DNA from 4 places in the Nonomuraea longicatena genome. Region 1 is predicted to be linked to each of the others. Evidence: riboswitches for the same ligand, from Rfam matches in the RefSeq annotation. Region 1 holds a riboswitch; each other region holds the start of a gene.
What was found. A riboswitch is a leader RNA that binds a small molecule or an ion and turns the genes downstream of it on or off. The one in region 1 is predicted to bind cyclic di-AMP.
Positions count from the first base shown of each region.

Region 1 (4,203 bases):
CTTGATGCCCATGACCATCTTGCCGATCGTCTGGCCCTTGGCCTTGGTCAGGAAGAACTCGTAGGCGATGTAGATGCCGCCCAGGAGGAGGCCGAGGATCAGTTGGGCCGCACCCACGCTGAGGCTCCCCGACGACGCTCCGGACGAGGAGTTGTAGCTGACCACCAAGGCGCCGATCACGATCACGCCGAGGATGAAGTAGACGATGCCGAACAGGACGAAGTCGATGAGCCGGGCGACCAGGCGCTGCCACCACTCCGCCAGCGGCGCGGGCGCGCCGGGCGGCTGCACCCCGACGGGCTGGTTGTACGGCTGACCGTAGCCGGGCTGCGCCTGGCCGTAGGGCTGGGCGGGTGCACCGTACTGCTGCTGGCCGTACTGCTGACCGTAACCGGGCTGGGGCTGACCGTACTGCTGCTGCTCGTATCCCGGCTGCGCGTACTGCTGCTGCCCGTAACCGGACTGGGCCTGCTGCCCGTAACCGTGTTGACCGGAGCCGGGCTGGCCGTAGCCGGACTGGTCGGGAGTGGGCTGGCCGTAGCCCTGCTGGTCGGAACCAGGCTGCTGACCGTAGGCGGGCTGCTGGCCGTAGCCCTGGTCAGGGGCGGGCTGGCCGTAGCCCTGGTCAGGGGCGGGCTGGCCGTAACCCTGGTCAGGGGCGGGCTGGCCGTAACCCTGCTGGTCCGAACCCGGCTGCTGACCGTAGGCGGGCTGCTGGCCGTAGCCCTGCTGGTCGGAACCAGGCTGCTGACCGTACGCGGGCTGCTGACCGTAGCCCTGGTCAGGGGCGGGCTGGCCATAACTCTGCTGGCCGTAACCCTGCTGGTCCGAACCAGGCTGCTGACCATAGGCAGGCTGGCCGTAGCCACCCTGCTGGTCATGAGCGGGCTGACCATGAGCCGGCTGGCCCTGGGCGGGCTGGCCGTACCCGGGCTGCTGGCCCTGGGCGGGCTCGAAGCCCGGCTGCTGACCCGACGGCTGTCCGTAGCCGGGCTGCTGACCCGACGGCGGCTGCTGTCCGTAGCCGGGCTGCTGGCCATAGGCAGGTTGTCCGTACGCGGGCTGCTGGCCGTAGCCCTGCTGCCCCTGGGCGGGCTGTCCGTAGGCGGGCTGCTGACCCGACGGTGGCTGCTGGCCGTAACCAGGCTGAGCGTACTGCTGATCCTGGCCGTATTGCTGGCCCTGGCCGGGCTGCTGTCCATACGCGGGCTGCTGGCCGTAGCCCTGCTGGCCCTGGGCGGGCTGGCCGTACTGCTGGCCGGAAGGCTGGCCGTAGCCTTCGCCCTCGTGCCGGTAGCCGACGACCGTCGCCTCGGGGTCGGACTCTCCCTGGGGGTAGCCCGAGTTCTGCTGTCCGTATTGAGGCGCCCCGGAATTGTCGCCGGGGTCGGCCTGCGGATACGGCGGCTGTCCGGTGCTCACCGTGTCACCTCGCTTCGAGTGTGCATGTGGCACATGTCAGGACACATGCCTTCGCTGCCCAACGTATCGACATAGGTATCTACAATCACCTTTCCCTTTGGTCGACGCCCGAGTCAAACGACGGGCAAGTGGAGCAGCATCCTGGTGTTGCCCAAGGTGTTGGGCTTGACGTGCTCCAGGTCGAGGAACTCGGCAACCCCCTCGTCATAGGAGGCGAGCAACTCGGCATAGACCTCAGGTGAGACGGGTGTGCCCTGGATCGGACGGAAGCCGTGGCGGGCGAAGAAATCGATCTCGAAAGTCAGGCAGAACACGCGCCGGAGCCCGAGTTCGCCGGCCGTTTTGATCAAAGCCGACACGATCTTGTACCCGATTCCCAGGCCACGGCTGTTCGGATCAACGGCGACCGTACGAATCTCCGCCAGATCCTCCCACAAGACATGCAATGCGCCGCAACCTACTACCTGGCCACCGTGTTCGGCGACCCAGAATTCCTGTATGTCCTCATACAGGGTCACGGTCGCCTTCTCCAGCAGCCGGGGACCGGCGCCGGCATAGGTGTCCACGAGGCGCCTGATCGCGTGGACGTCGGGGGTCCGGGCGCGTCTCACGACGAGCCCTAGGTCGGGAACCTCTCGTTCGGCCACCTGCTCCATGGCAGTTCAGCGTACAGAGCGCATTACGGTTCGTCCGTATTTACCCACCCCGCGACCACATACGGCCCAGCCGCGCTCACCTGGCCATCAGGCTCTCAAACAGGGGCAAACAGGGCGCAATTTCCCCACTACTGTGATCGCACCGTTACTCTTCGGTTGCACAACCGCCACCGAATCCGCGATTCCGGTTGAGCACGAACTCCGGGTGCACTAGTGTCCACCGACGATGTCACCCCGCGCAGGCGCGCGAGGCGGCACGCCTAATCCCATCGAGAGGAACCGGGAACCCACCCGTGGCCGAAGGCCACCGGGGTGAATCCGGGCGACCTTGCCCGGTAGGGCCACTCAGCCCGAACCCGTCAGCCAACCCGGTCGGCGTCGTCGAGAGGAACTGGTTGGTGAAGAGGAACAGCGCGAGCGAACCTCCCGAACCCGGGAGCCGGAGAAGACTCGCCGCCGTCGTGACCGCCCTGGTGTTGACCATTCCCATCGGCCCCGTCGGCACCGCCGGCACAGCGGCCGCCGACCCTGAGCCCACCCTCAAGGAGCTCGCCGACCGGGCGGAGAAGCTGCACACGCAGATCGGCACCCTCTCCGAGCAGTACAACGGCCAGCGGGTGAAGCTCAAGGACGCCGAGAAGGCCGTGGACGACGCCGAGCGCACCCTCCGCGCCAGCCAGGCCGACCTCGACGTCAAGCAGCGCAGGGCGGGCGCGCTGGCCCAGCAGGAGTACATGACGGGCGGCCTGAACAACACGCTGGCCCTGATGAGCCCCGCGGACCCCGAGACCTTCCTGGGCCGGGCCGCCACCACGTACGCCATCCAGCGGCAGCACGGCGAGCAGCTCGGCCAGGTCACCCGCGCGCGCAAGGCCGCGGAGACCGCCAGGACGGGCGCGAAGGCCCGCATCGCCGAGGTCCGCCGGCTCGTCGACGACCTCGGCAGCAGGCGCGACAAGATCACCAAGCTGGTGGCGAAGGTCGAGGGCGACCTGTTCGGCCGCGCACTCGGCGAGGCCGGACGGCCCGGCACCCCGGCCAAGCGGGTCGAACTGCCGATCCCCGGGCAGGGCAAGGCCGCCACAGCGGCCAGGTGGGCGCTGACGCAGCAGCTCAAGCCGTACGTGTGGGGGGCCGAGGGCCCCGGCTCCTACGACTGCTCCGGTCTGGTGATGGCCGCCTACAAGCAGGTCGGCATCTCGCTGCCGCACTACACCGGCCACCAGTGGACGGCGGGCAAGCGCATTTCACGCGCCGAACTGCGCCCCGGCGACCTGGTGTTCTTCTACAACGACCTGCACCACGTAGGCATCTACCTGGGCGGCGGCATGATGGTGCACGCGCCGCGCACCGGTGACGTGGTGCGGATCGCCGCGATCGACCGGCGCCCGTGGGCGGGCGCGGTGCGAATCGCCGCCTGATCACTCAGATGAGTTGACGACGGGCCGCCCAGGCCACCGCTTCGATCGCGGTGGCCACGCCGATCCTGTCGCAAATTCCGCGCAAACGGCGGCGTACGGTGCGTCCACTGACGTCCAGCCGGCGCCCCACCCGATCGACCGTGACACCCTTGGCCAGCTCGGCCAACAAGGCTAAATCGGCATGGCTCAGCTCGACGCCCTCGGTGAGCACATCCATCGGGAGCCCTCCCCCCAACAGTGGAACTCGCAAGACGTCTCGGCCCGAGCGTAGGTGCTCGTCTCGGAGACGGTAAACGCATTCGCGAAAGGACGTCAAGCGCGGCTGTCGGGACCCTTGACAAGGCGCATTGACTTGATCGGCAAAGATGTGAGCTACTCACCATATGTCGTCACACGTCGGGACGGGATGAGCCGTCACAGCGCCCCTGACAACACCTCACCCGAATCTGACAAGTTGAAAGTTTCCTTCGCGCTCCGTGCGCGTGGCGAGGGAAAACGCGCAGGTCGCCTGCGTACTTCGCGACGGAGGCGGCCGGGCGGCCGCGACGGGCCGCCCGGACGCTCACTGACCGGCGGGCTTGACCAGCGGGAAGAGGATCGTGTCGCGGATGTTCTTGCCGGTGAGGGCCATGATCATGCGATCGATGCCGACGCCGACGCCGCCCGTGGGCGGCATCGCGTACTCCAGCGACTGCAGGAAGTCC
Region 1 covers NZ_BAAAHQ010000045.1:62,552-66,754, reverse strand. Annotated here, with positions in the region: gene ABD120_RS33980 (RDD family protein) at 1-1,422, opposite strand, end outside; gene ABD120_RS33975 (amino-acid N-acetyltransferase) at 1,536-2,078, opposite strand; cyclic di-AMP (ydaO/yuaA leader) riboswitch at 2,326-2,471, shown strand; gene ABD120_RS33970 (C40 family peptidase) at 2,477-3,499, shown strand; gene ABD120_RS33965 (helix-turn-helix domain-containing protein) at 3,504-3,716, opposite strand; gene lysX (bifunctional lysylphosphatidylglycerol synthetase/lysine--tRNA ligase LysX) at 4,062-4,203, opposite strand, start outside.

Region 2 (4,203 bases), on a different contig from region 1:
CCACGGCCGGCTGCGCCGCGCCCGCGTGCGCGTCCGCTTCTTCGCCCCCGTCCAAGACCTGCGAGCCGCCCACACCCTGCTGACGGCTCCCCACCCGCCCCTCGATCCCACCCCCGAAACTGCGGTGCACATCCGTTCAGCGCTTTCAGCAACCAGAGAACCAGGCACGGCGGACGTCCGGCGGTCCCCATCCCTCCAAAGCCTTCAGAAAGAGGAAATGTCATGAAGTGGTGGTTGATGCGGCTCCTGCTGCGTACCGTCGGCCGGCTCAGCCGGGGCATCCGCATCGGCTACCGGCACGGCTTCGACAGCGGCACCATGCTCGACTACGTCTACGCCGACCGCTCCCACGGCGCCCTGCTCATCGGCAGGCTCATCGACCGCGTCTACCTGAACGCCGTCGGCTGGCGAGCCATCCGAGCCCGCCGCGACCTCCTCGGCGACGTACTCAGGGAAGAGATCTCCGCCAGAGCGGGCCGCGCGCTCATCCTGGACGTCGCGGCCGGGCCCGGACGTTACCTGCTCGACGTCGCCAGGGAGCAGCCCGACGTCGAGGTCGTCTGCCGCGACCTCGCCCCCGCGGGGCTTGAGCTCGGACGGCGGCGGGCGGCCGCGCGCGGTCTCACCAACGTCCGCTTCGAGCGGGGCGACGCCTTCGACCCGGCCCCGCTGGGCCGTCCCGCCGACATCGTCGTGGTGTCCGGCCTGTACGAACTGATCCTGGACGACGACACGATCCGCGAGTCCTTCGTACGGCTGCGCGACCTGCTCGCCCCCGACGGCGTGCTGGTGTTCACCACGCAGACGCAGCACCCGCAACTGGAGTTCATCGCCAACGTGCTGCCCAACCGCGACGGCGAGTTGTGGGTGATGAAGTGCCGCCAGGCCGAGCAACTGCACGCCTGGGCCCTCGCGGCCGGGTACGGCGACGCGGTGAGTCGCCGCGAAAGAGTCGGCCTGTTCACGGTCACCACGGCCATGATGAAGGGATGAGGACTCGAGTCATCGGAACGACCGCTGTGAGCGCCGTCGGGCTGGGCGCCATGCCTATGTCGGTGCGGGGCCACATGCCTGACGAGGCCCAGTCGATCAGGACCGTCCACGCGGCGCTCGACGCCGGGGTGACCCTGATCGACACCGCCGACGCCTACACCCCCAGCCATACCGACGTGGGGCACAACGAACGGCTGGTCGCCAAGGCGCTGGCCTCCTGGGGCGGTGACGGCGACCGGGTGCTGGTGGCGACCAAGGGGGGTCACACCCGCGTGGAAGGCGGCGGGGGCTGGGAGGTCGACGGCAGGCCCGAATACCTGGTCCGGGCCTGCGAGGCGTCGCTGAAGGCGTTGGGCGTCGAGGCCATCGGCCTCTACCAGCACCATCGGCCCGACCCGGCGGTGCCGTACGAGGAGACGATCGGGGCGCTGCGCGATCTGCTCGACGCCGGGAAGATCCGGATGGCCGGAATCTCCAACGCCGATCCGGAGCAGATCAGGACGGCACAGCGGATTCTCGGCGGACGGCTGGCGAGTGTGCAGAACGAGTACTCGCCGCGCTTCCGCAGCAGTGAGCCGGAGGTGGACGTCTGCGCCGACCTGGGGCTCGCGTTCCTGCCGTGGTCGCCGCTCGGCGGCATGTCGGAGGCGGGCGAGCTGGGCGGCAGGCACGCGGTCTTCGCCGAGGTGGCGGCCGAGCGCGGGGTGTCGCCGCAGCGGGTGTGCATCGCCTGGGAGCTGGCCAGGAGCCCGGTGATGATCCCGATCCCGGGCGCCAGCCGTCCGTCGAGCATCCTGGACTGCGTGGCGGCGGCCGACCTCGACCTGACGGAGTCCGAGCTGGCCAGGCTGGGCTGAGGCGGGCGTCCGGTTTCGCGTCGCGCGAGCACACATGCGAAGCTGGGGGCGTCCCAAACACCAGGAGGTCCTCATGGCGGAATCACCGGAGCCCGAAGTCAGCGAAACTCCCGAGGACGAGATGAAGCGCAAGTTCCGGGAGGCACTGGACCGTAAGCGGAACCAGAATGCCGACGCGGGCGCGGGTGGCAGGGGCTCGGATCACTCGAAGATCCACGGCGCACATGGCCCCGCTGCCAACAAGCGATCGTTCCGACGCAAGAGCGGCTGAAACCGCGATATTTCCGGGGGGTACGGCTTACCGTACCCCCCTTTCTCTTGACCTTATTAGGTAGATCTTCGCCCGTTTCATGGCGTTTGCTTTGCATTTGTCGGGTTTGAGGCATACAGTCCATAGCGTTACCAGCTGGTGACCTGGCCCTTCACCAAGAAGGCCGACCGGCTGGCGCCGAATCCCGCTCCGGCGGGAACCGGGGAACCACGTTCCTTGGGGTGAATCCGACGAACCGTCGGTAGGGCACCTCCACGCCCGAACCCGTCAGCTAACCCGGTAGGCGAGATGGAGAGGACAGCTATCTCATGCACTGCCGCGACGTACCCCTCACCCGCGTAGCTTCACCCGCCGCCTACTGAGCGGCCCCTTCCTCAAGGATCACCACCCCCCCTAGCGCTCCCGCGTAGCGACCGTTCGGCCTTTTGCCCGGCTACGCGCCGATGACGAGCGCCATCCCTGACCCCGTACGAAGGACTTTGCTTTATGTCTCGCCGCTTCGGCATGCGTAGCTTTGCCATGTTCGTCTCCACCGCCGCCCTTGCCGGTGCCGTCACCGTCGGCGCCGGGGCGCCCGCGTCGGCCGACGACCACTTCACCGACAAGCAGACCCTCCTGCACGGCTCCACCACCGCCTCCTACTACTGGGACGACGGCTCCGGCCGCAACGGCGACACCGGCATGCCCGCCAGCGGCAAGCCCATGCAGAAGGGTCTGGCCGCCAGCCCGAGCTGGCCGCTGCTCACCGAGGGCTACGTCGTCTACAAGGGCAAGAAGATGCCCTTCTTCGTCGGCGACCGAGGCCCCGGCATCCCCTCCAACAGGGGCATCATGCTCGACCTCGACGCCAAGACCTTCGCCGACCTCACCGGCGGCACCTTCAACTCGCGCTCGCTGACCGTCGACGGCGTCGGCGGCCAGGGTCACATCAAGGTGGACTACGTCATCACCAAGTGGGGACCCGGCGTCGGCAAGAAGAACCACCCGGTCGCCTTCGCCACCGGCGCCTGGGGTCGCAAGGACCACAACCCGGCCAAGCCGCCGGTGATCGCCGCCGAGAAGCCGGCCGAGAAGCCGTCGCAGGACGCCGCGGAGAAGAACGCTCCCGCCGTGGTCGCCGAGCGGCCCAGCTCCACCCCCGGCGCCAAGAGCCCGAAGGCCGCGTCGGCTGAGAACGCGTCCGCGCAGCTCGCGGCGGCCAGCACCGCTGACGAGAGCCGTCCGACCGGCGTCGCCGCCCTCGCCGTCATCGGCGGGCTGGCCCTGCTCGGCGGCGGACTGTTCATCGGCCGCGACCGCCTGCGCAAGGTCTTCCAGCGCTGACCTGACGCACTCGAAAGCACGTACAAAAGGGCTGTCCACCCGTCTGCGTGAAGCGGGCGTCCCCAGACCTCACCGGTCGGGGGACGCCCGCTTCCGCCGTTTCCGGGGGACTCGTCAGCGCAGCCGTTCCAGGCCCTGCTTGACGGCCGCCAGCACCTCGGGATCCCGCATGGGGTTGGCGCGGGGCACGTGCGGCCCTTCCCGCCGGGCACTCCTGCCCCGCCTCGGCAACTCCCCGTACGGTGGCCTGCCCCGCCCGGCGGTGGCCGCCCCACCCGCGTCGGCGCGGGCCGCGGCCTCGGAAGGCGCCGTTTCCCGCCCACCGGTACGGCTCGCCAGGTCAGCGGGGGCTTCTTCGCCCAGGCCGGCGAGCGCCGTCGCGCCGGCAGCCGAGGCGTCCGCCACCTCGACCACGTCCACCATCTCGACCACGTCCGAGATATCGGCCTCGCCCACCACCTCGGCCACGTCCGAGACGTCGGCCCCGTCCACCGTCTCGGCCACGTCCGGCATTCTGGACGCGGCCGTCTTCTTGGACCGGTGGGGTTCTTCGGGAGGGGGCTGTGGGCCGGAGGCGGGTTCCGGGCGGGTGAGCAGGCCCAGGGCGGCCATCCGGCGCACGGTGAGCAGCACCGTGTAGACCGGCTGCCCGAGCCGGACCGCCAGGTCCGCCGGTGTGGCGACCCCGTCCGCGTGGATCAGGATCTCCCATTCGAGCTCCCCCACCGTGACCCGCTGTCCCGGCGGCCGGTGCGCGGG
Region 2 covers NZ_BAAAHQ010000002.1:271,222-275,424, reverse strand. Annotated here, with positions in the region: gene ABD120_RS05055 (lysophospholipid acyltransferase family protein) at 1-226, shown strand, start outside; gene ABD120_RS05050 (class I SAM-dependent methyltransferase family protein) at 223-993, shown strand; gene ABD120_RS05045 (aldo/keto reductase) at 990-1,850, shown strand; gene ABD120_RS05040 (DUF5302 domain-containing protein) at 1,924-2,121, shown strand; cyclic di-AMP (ydaO/yuaA leader) riboswitch at 2,287-2,422, shown strand; gene ABD120_RS05035 (hypothetical protein) at 2,626-3,444, shown strand; gene ABD120_RS05030 (hypothetical protein) at 3,559-4,203, opposite strand, start outside.
Region 2: linked by a shared signal. The riboswitch ahead of ABD120_RS05035 (hypothetical protein) and the one ahead of ABD120_RS33970 (C40 family peptidase) in region 1 are both predicted to bind cyclic di-AMP.

Region 3 (4,203 bases), on a different contig from region 1:
ATCGCGCGCCGTGCCGCCCGGCTGGTCCGGCCGGGCACCGCCGTCGCCCTGTCGGCCGGCACCACCACCTGGGCGCTGGCCCACCACCTCGTCGCCGTGGCCGAGTTGACCGTCATCACCAACTCGATCCCGGTCGCCGAGGTCTTCCACCGCACCCCCCGCGCCGACCGCACGGTCGTGCTGACCGGCGGAGTGCGCACCCCCTCCGACGCGCTCGTCGGCCCCGTCGCGGTCGCCGCGATCCGGCGCCTGCACGTCGACACCCTGTTCCTCGGTGTGCACGGCATGAGCACGCGGGCCGGTTTCACCACGCCCAACCTGCTGGAGTCCGAGACCGACCGCGAACTCGTCACCGCCGCCGGCCGCCTGGTCGTCCTCGCCGACCACACCAAGTGGAACACCGTCGGCATCAGCACGATCGCCGATCTGAGCGAGGCCGACCTCGTCGTCAGCGACCCGGCGCTACCGGAGGAGGCCCGCGCCGAACTGTCCGAGCGGGCCTGTGAAGTCATCATCGCGGAAGGCACGCAGTGAAGCGCACCATCACCCACCTGGCCGACGGGCGGGAGCTCATCTACTTCGACCGGCGCGACGACGCCGACCGCGGCGCGGTCGACCGGCGTCCGCTCGATCCCCGGCCCGTGGCCTCCGAACTGCGCTACGACCCGCTGACGGAGGAGTGGGTCGCCATCGCGGGGCACCGGCAGACGCGCACGTTCCTGCCGTCGGCCGCCGAGTGCCCGCTGTGCCCGTCCACGGACACGCACTCGTCGGAGATCCCGGCCGCCGACTACGACGTGGTCGTGTTCGAGAACCGCTTCCCCTCATTCAGCGGAAATTTCGGGACTTATCGTGATGTCGGGGGGTTGAGTGAGGTCAGGCCCGGTGCGGGCCGCTGCGAGGTCGTCTGCTTCACCTCGGAGCACTCCTCGTCGTTCTCCCGGCTGTCCGACGCGCAGGTCGAGCTGGTCATGGAGGCATGGGCCGACCGTACGGCGGAGCTGTCCGCCATCGAGGGCGTCGAGCAGGTCTTCTGCTTCGAGAACCGGGGCGAGGAGATCGGCATCACGCTGCCGCACCCCCACGGGCAGATCTACGCCTACCCGTACGTGACCCCGCGCACCGCGCGCCAGCTCGCCGCCGCCGCCAAACGGCCGGGGCTGTTCGCCGACGTGCTGGCCGCGGAACGGGCGGGTGAGCGGGTCGTGGCCGCCAACGAACTGTGGACCGCCTTCGTGCCCGCGGCCGCCCGCTGGCCGTACGAGGTGCATGTCTACCCCCACCGGCGGGTGCCCGACCTCGCGGCGCTGAGCGAGGAGGAGCGCGCGGCCTTCGCCCCGCTCTACACCTCGGTGCTGCGGGCGCTCGACGGGCTGTTCGGCGTCGCCATGCCGTACGTCTCCGCCTGGCACCAGGCGCCGGTGCGTCACCTGCGTGAGCTGGGATATCTCCACCTGGAGCTGTTCAGCGTCAGACGGGCGCCGGGCAAGCTCAAGTACCTTGCCGGATCGGAGTCCGCTATGGGAGCCTTCGTCAACGACGTGCTTCCCGAAGAGGCCGCCCGGCAGATTCGATCACAGGTAGATCACTAATTGATTTCCGATTAGACTCGCATTGCCGGACATTTACCACTAACATCCTCACTGGCACCGGTCGTCACAGCCGTTGCCCGCCTAATCCCGGGCGTGTTGCCCGGGAGCCGGGGACCCACTTGCACCTGGGGTGAATCCACTTTCGTGGTAGGGCAGCTTCCAGCCCGAATCCGTCAGCTAACCCGGTCGGCAGATGGAGAGGATCTTCGCTGTGGCAGTTGCGTCCCCCGCGACTCTGGCCATCGGACTCATCACCGCGAGCACGCTGTTTCTCGCCCCCACTGCGCAGGCGGCCCCCAAGCCTTCGGAGAAGCAGTTGCGTGGCGAGCTCGTCGACCTCAACAAGAAAGTCGATCAGCTGATCGAGCAGTACAACGGAAAGCGCGTCGCCCTCGCCAAGGCGCAGGACGCCGAGAAGACGGCGGGCGCCCGGCTCGCCGAGGCGGAGAAGACACTCGGCGACGCCCAGCGCCGCGTGACCGAGATCGCCACCAAGCGTTACCAGAGCCAGAGCGCCGCACTTCCCCACTTCCTCGTGCCCGACGCCGGGGCCGCAGCGGTGATGGAACAGATCACCGACGAGGAGCAGGCCGTCGTCGACAACCTGGTCGTCGTTCGCGACGAGAAGAAGAAGGCCGCCGACGAGGCCGCCGCGCTCGCCGTCGACCTCGCCGCCCAGGCCGACGAGGTCGACAAGCGGCGCACGGAGGCCGAGGGCGTCATCGACGACATCAAGGCCAAGCTGAAGGCACTCATGCCGTACGGCACCGGCAAGCGCGCCAACGGCAGCTGGGCCCCCGAACTGCCCGCGGGGCGCGAGAACATCACCTCCCGCATGCGGATCATCCGCGACGAGATCAAGAAGACCTTCGACATGCCGTTCGAGATCGGCTGCTACCGCTCAGGTGGTGGCGGAGAGCACCCTCTCGGCCGCGCCTGCGACTTCATGATGAGCACCGGCGGCAGCATGCCGACCGCCGCCAACCTGCGGCTCGGGGACCGGATCTCCGAGTGGGCCATCAAGAACAAGGACCGCTTCGGCGTGAAGTACGTGATCTGGAAGCAGCGCATCAACATGGGCTCGGGCTGGCGCCAGATGAGCGACCGGGGCAGCATCACCCAGAACCACTACGACCATCCGCACATCTCGATGTACTGACTTGGAACGTTCCCAAACCGCCGGACTCACCCTCCGGCGACCAGATCCCGGAAGAAGTCCAGCTTGACCAGCGCGTCGCGGGCGATGAGGAAGCCGACGATCGCGAGGGTCCAGCCCACGGCGGAAGCGGCGTTCCTGGTGATGAAGGCGCGCACGCGCTCCAGCATCCCCTCGATGCGGGGCCCGGCGAGGGCGCGGCCGGCCATCAGCACCAGCATCGGCACGACCATCAGCACCACGTAGCCCGCCAGCAGCGGCAGCCACTGCGCGGCACCCAGCCCGGCGGTCGTCATCAACCCGACGGCCGCCAGGTACGGGAACATCGTCGCGACCTCGACCAGACCGGCCGTGAGCGCGACGCCCATCATGGTGAGGGGCCCGCCCACCTTGGGCTCCCACGGCTTCTTCTGCTTCTTGGAGTCGAACTTCCAGCTCAGCGCGAACAGGAAGACGCCGAGGACGAGCTGGACCCAGTACGCGGGCTGGGACTCCAGCGCAGCGCCGAAACGCTCCATCACCACCGACAGGCCCATCATGAGGGCGACGCCGACGAGGAAGTAGAAGACGCTGATCGTGGTCAGGTAGACCACCAGACGGCCGCCCTGGCGCCGATCGGAGGACAGCATGAGGACCAGCGGGATGCCGAGCGTCCCGAAACTGGTGCTGTCCCACAGGGCGAGGGCGCCGAGAGTGAGGAGGAGCGCGAGATCCATGACCAACAGAGTGGCAGCGCGGAGCGGGGCTTTCCTCCTACGGGGGAGCCAACCGGACGTACGACTTTGTGCTGACTACTCGGTGCGGAACAGCGCCCACACGGCCTTTCCGCCGCGGTTGAGCGGATCCCAGCCCCAGCACTGGCTGTACGTCTCGACGATGTACAGGCCCCGGCCGTTCTCGGAGACGAAGTCCGGTTCCTTGCGCGTCGGCACCTCGTCGCTCGGGTCGGCCACCGCGAGCAGGACGTGCGGCGCCACGCGCATCAGCAGAAGGGTGAGGCCGGCGTGACCCCGGGTGTAACGCACCGCGTTCGTCACGAGTTCGGAGACCACCAGGGCGGCGTCGTCGCTGAGCTCGGCACAACCCCAGTCGCTGAGCGTGGCCCGGGTCACGTCACGGGCGGTCTTGACCGAGTCGGCCTGAAAAGGGAGCGGACACGCCGTGGTGTGCGGGTGGCGGTTCTCCAGCAGGGTGTCGAATCCGACTTCGCGGGTGATCTGCAGGCAATCGGCAGTGGCCAGAGGATCCTCCACCATTCTGCCGCTACCTCCAGCTCCCCATTGGTTTAGTGCATGTTTGGCCCAATATGCACTAGGCCATCATGGGTCACCGACCGGTGATGCTGCAAGACCCAAATGCACGTGCAAATGTAATGTGCACCTGCATTGGGCTCGGCGCGCGAGTATGCCGAATCGGACACGGGGTTGAGACCTTGTCATACCCGGCGCTCGGATG
Region 3 covers NZ_BAAAHQ010000002.1:9,163-13,365, reverse strand. Annotated here, with positions in the region: gene ABD120_RS03815 (DeoR/GlpR family DNA-binding transcription regulator) at 1-534, shown strand, start outside; gene galT (galactose-1-phosphate uridylyltransferase) at 531-1,592, shown strand; cyclic di-AMP (ydaO/yuaA leader) riboswitch at 1,661-1,798, shown strand; gene ABD120_RS03805 (coiled-coil domain-containing protein) at 1,804-2,751, shown strand; gene ABD120_RS03800 (GAP family protein) at 2,778-3,464, opposite strand; gene ABD120_RS03795 (ATP-binding protein) at 3,540-4,004, opposite strand.
Region 3: linked by a shared signal. The riboswitch ahead of ABD120_RS03805 (coiled-coil domain-containing protein) and the one ahead of ABD120_RS33970 (C40 family peptidase) in region 1 are both predicted to bind cyclic di-AMP.

Region 4 (4,203 bases), on a different contig from region 1:
GAGCCGGTCTCAGCGGAGCGCGGCCACGGTCTCGCCCAGGCGGGCGATGGCGTTGTCCCGCATCGGGGCGTAGTCCTCCTCGGGGTACTGACGGGGGCCGTTCTCCACCAGGAAGATCGTGTACAGGTACATCTTGTAGAGCAGCAGGCGGACGCGGGCGGCCGGGCCGAGGTCCAGCGGCGCCACCTCCCGGTAGCCCGCCACCAGCGGATCGGCCTCGTCGAGCCCCTGGTAGAGCGTCGGCATGAGCAGTTCGGCGAGCGGGTCGCCCCAGAAGGCCCGCTCGTGGTCGATGATCGCCTGGATGGGCGCCCGCGCGCCGGGCGACAGGAACACATTGCCCAGCCACACGTCGAAGTGCACCAGCCTCGGCTGCTCCACCTCTTCCAGGGCCCACGCCGCCCGCTCCGCCACCTCGCGCATCTCCTCGGCGGGGACCGGCAGGGGTGTCGGGAACCGTACGGTGTCGGACAGGAGGGCGTCGAGCATCGTCAGGAACGCCGCACGCCACGTGTGGCCGGACAGCCCCGCGTGGGGGGCGCCGAACACCGGCTCCGCGCCGGGCGGCTGTGTGACGGTGCTCAGGGTCGCCAGCAGCCTGCCGAGCTCGCGGCGCAGCTCGGCGGGGGAGTCGGGCTCGACCTGGTTCCACGGGACTCCGGTGAGCGTCTCGAACACCAGGTAGTCGCCGCCGAGCACCGGGTCGTCGAAGCCCGCCCGCACCAGTTCGGCCACCGGCACGCCGACGCCCGCCGCGAGGCCGATCGACTCGGCCTCCATGCGCAGTATGTGGCGCTCGAAGGAGAGCAGCTCCAGATCGGGATGGGGGGCGAGTTTGAGGACCACGTCGCGGTCGTCGTCGAGCCGCAGCCGCCAGACCGCGTTGGCGTACCCGTCGGTCAGTTCTTCGGCGGTGCGGACTCCGGCTCCCACGGCTCGTCGTGTCAGGTCGTCGAGTTCGGCGGGGGTGAGCCGCCGTTTTGTCCTACTTTCCACGGGATCTGATTCTGTCGTCCACCGCGGAGATCGTCCAGGAGGCGGAGTGGCTCCCGCCCGGGGCCAGCCTGACCAGGTCGGTGCCCGAGTTGAAGGCGTCGGGCGGGCAGGTCATCGGCTCGACCGCGACCCCCGGGTAGCCGAGCTGGGCGCCGGTGCACACCTGCACCCACGGCATCACCGCCGGGTCCCAGGTGATCCTGGTCGCGCCGACCCGGACCTCGCCCGCCGACAGGCCCGTGAAGGCGTGGTCCACGTCCAGGCCGGACGTGGGACGGGGGTCGCGGAAATCGTAGAAGGTCGTGTGGACGTCGGCCAGCTTGAGCGGCAGCAGCGCCTCGTCGGTCAGCAGCACCCGCGAGGCGGGTACCCGCAGCAGGTCGTCGCCGAGCAGCCACGGATGCGGGGCGCAGCCGTAGGGGGCGGGGCGCTCGCCGAGGTTCGTGGCGGTGAGCGTGGTGGTGAGGCCGTCCTCGGTGAGGCGGTGCTCGGCGCGCAGCGCGAGCGTGAACGGGTAGCCGGGGGCCGGGGTGATCGTGTGCGCCAGCACGGCGTGGGCCGCGCCGGACTCGACGGGCTCCCAGTCGACGGCGGCGACGAGGCCGTGGATGGCGTTGCCCCGGCGGGGCTCGGTGAGGTCGAGCTGGTGGGTGTCGCCGTCGAAGACGTACCGGCCCGCGGCGACGCGGTTGGGCCAGGGGGCGAGGACCGTCCCGGCATGGTGGGGGACGGGGCCGCCTTCGGGCCAGCTCGTGATCAGCTCCCGCCCGTGGTGGCCGAGCGCCCGCACGGCCGCTCCCCGCACGCTGACCTCAGCCGTGTATCCGCCCCCGATGAGCACCGCGCCCCCGCCTTCCGCCGCCGTGTTTCTGTGACAACCCTTTCTATCGGTTACGGCCAGCCACTCTGACCCCACCCGCCACGAAGGGCTGACGGCCTCCAGGGTGACGCTCCTCCCCGCCGCCGCCGACCCGCCGCGACGACTCCGCTCTCACCCCCGTCCCGGACAACGCGGAACGGCGCGTCCGAGGGGAGAGGACGCGCCGTTCCAGGGGGTGGGGAGAGGCGGGGGACTCTCCCGAGGGATGGGGACCTATGCCCGGTACTCCGGGTAGCCGTAGCCGACGACCTGCGACTTCGGCCGCACCCGCTCCTCGACCTTGCCGTTGCCGGTGTTGCCCTCGACGGTGGTCAGGGTGCCGTCTCCGTTGTCCTTGACGACGAAGCCGACGTGCTCGATCGAGGTCAGGCTCTTGCTGCCGTTCCAGGCGAAGAAGACGACCGAGCCTTCCTTGGGCTCGACGCCCCAGCGGGCGTTGTCCTTGAACCACTTGGCGTGGGTGACGGTGTAGGCGTCCCAGCCGATCGTGGAGCGGGCGCCGGTGTTCTCGCCGACCCAGGAGACGAACATCGCGCACCAGGCGGCGTTCAGGTACGCCTGGCGGTTGCCGCCGTCGCGGGCGATGGTCTCGGCCGCGCGCTGGGAGTTCATGTACCACTTCTGGAACTTGGTGCCGCCGCCGAGCGAGTTCTCGGTGGTGCCGATCTGCTGCTTGGCCAGCGTGAGTACCTGCGCGGCCGTGGGCTTGACGTCTCCGGTGCCCTCGACGGGCGGCTGCTGCTTGGCGGCCACGGCCGCGGGGACGGCGCCCGCCGCCGCCGCGCCGACCGGGCTGTCGGCCTGGGCGGGCAGGGCCGCGAACGCGGAGGCCGCGATCGCCGCACCGAGCAGGGCGCGGGCAATGTGAATCTTGGGGGTGCGAGACAGAAGATTCTTCGCCATCGAAAAGGACAACTCCTTGCTTCCATGACGCTTACCGGGTTAGCTGACGGGTTCGGGCGTGGAAGCTGCCCTACGGCGCAGTGCGCCGATTCACCCCGAAGGACTGGGTCCCCGGTTCCGCGATGGTGCGGATTCAGCGTTCACAGGCAAAGCCTGCGATTTGTTCGTGTCGGTCTGGCAACGATCTGGTAGCCCAGTCGTATGTGTTCGATGCGCCGAAGGTAATACACCAGGCAAGAGCCTGACAACTCCCGGAAAGCGCAGGTGAAGGCCGGTGCGGCGAAAAGCCCGCACCGGCCGGGGATTGCGCGTTAGTTAAAAGTCTCGGGATCGGGTCCGAGACGCCTGCCGTTGCTCAGCGCGCCGATGGCCGCGAGGTCCTCGTGGTCAAGGATGAAATCAAAGACATTGATGTTCTCCTTGATACGGGAGGGAGTGACGGATTTCGGGATCACCACGTTGCCGAGCTGGATGTGCCAGCGCAGCACGATCTGCGCGGGCGACCTCCCGTGCTTGTCGGCGAGCGCGGCGAGCGCGGGGTCTTCGAGCAGGCCCTTGCCCTGGCCGAGCGGGCTCCACGCCTCGGTGAGGATGCCGTTGGCCGTGTGGAAGGCGCGCAGCTCCTTCTGGGGCAGGTTGGGGTGGAGCTCGATCTGGTTGATGGACGGGACGATGTCGGTCTCGTCCATGAGCCGCTGGAGGTGGGCGATGCCGAAGTTCGAGACGCCGATCGCGCGCGTCCTGCCGTCTCGGTAGATCTTTTCCAGCGTTCGCCAAGCCTGTACATATTTGTCGTTCTTGGGGGCCGGCCAATGGATGAGATAGAGGTCCACATGGTCGAGCCCGAGCCGGAGAAGGCTCTCGTCGAAGGCCCGCTCGGCATGCTCGTGACCGTCGTTCCAGAGTTTGGTGGTAACGAACACCTTCTCCCTGGGCAGGCCGGAGGCCCGGACGGCCCGCCCCACCCCCTCCTCGTTGTGGTAGAGGGCGGCGGTGTCGATGTGCCGGTATCCGTTCGCGAAGGCCGTCGTCACCGCCTGCTCGGCGGCGTGGTCCGGCACCTGCCAGACGCCGAAGCCGAGCTGCGGGATCTGGACGCCGTCGGTGTTGAGCAGCAGCGAGTTCATAATCCCCATTGTTCACGCCGGGTTCCCCCCGGCTCAGGGCCGCCGGGCCGGTTTGAACCGGTCGTGAAGAAGCGATGGGCTTGGGGGGAATCGCCGCTCCAGCTGCTCTACGCCGCGTCGAGGTCGGCCGGTTCGATGCAGGCCCTCATGAACTTCGCGGGGTCATCCGGTAGAGGAGTTCCGGCCGTCCGACGCCGCCGTAGCGGGGCACCCGCGCCGCCTGGCCGATGTCCACGAGGTACTCCAGATAGCGCCGGGCCGTCACCCGCGACACCCCCGCCGCCAGGCCCGCCGCCT
Region 4 covers NZ_BAAAHQ010000036.1:14,708-18,910, forward strand. Annotated here, with positions in the region: gene ABD120_RS28735 (ABC transporter ATP-binding protein) at 1-2, shown strand, start outside; gene ABD120_RS28740 (phosphotransferase family protein) at 10-996, opposite strand; gene ABD120_RS28745 (aldose epimerase family protein) at 986-1,837, opposite strand; gene ABD120_RS28750 (CHAP domain-containing protein) at 2,090-2,779, opposite strand; cyclic di-AMP (ydaO/yuaA leader) riboswitch at 2,793-2,928, opposite strand; gene ABD120_RS28755 (aldo/keto reductase) at 3,091-3,906, opposite strand; gene ABD120_RS28760 (response regulator) at 4,052-4,203, opposite strand, start outside.
Region 4: linked by a shared signal. The riboswitch ahead of ABD120_RS28750 (CHAP domain-containing protein) and the one ahead of ABD120_RS33970 (C40 family peptidase) in region 1 are both predicted to bind cyclic di-AMP.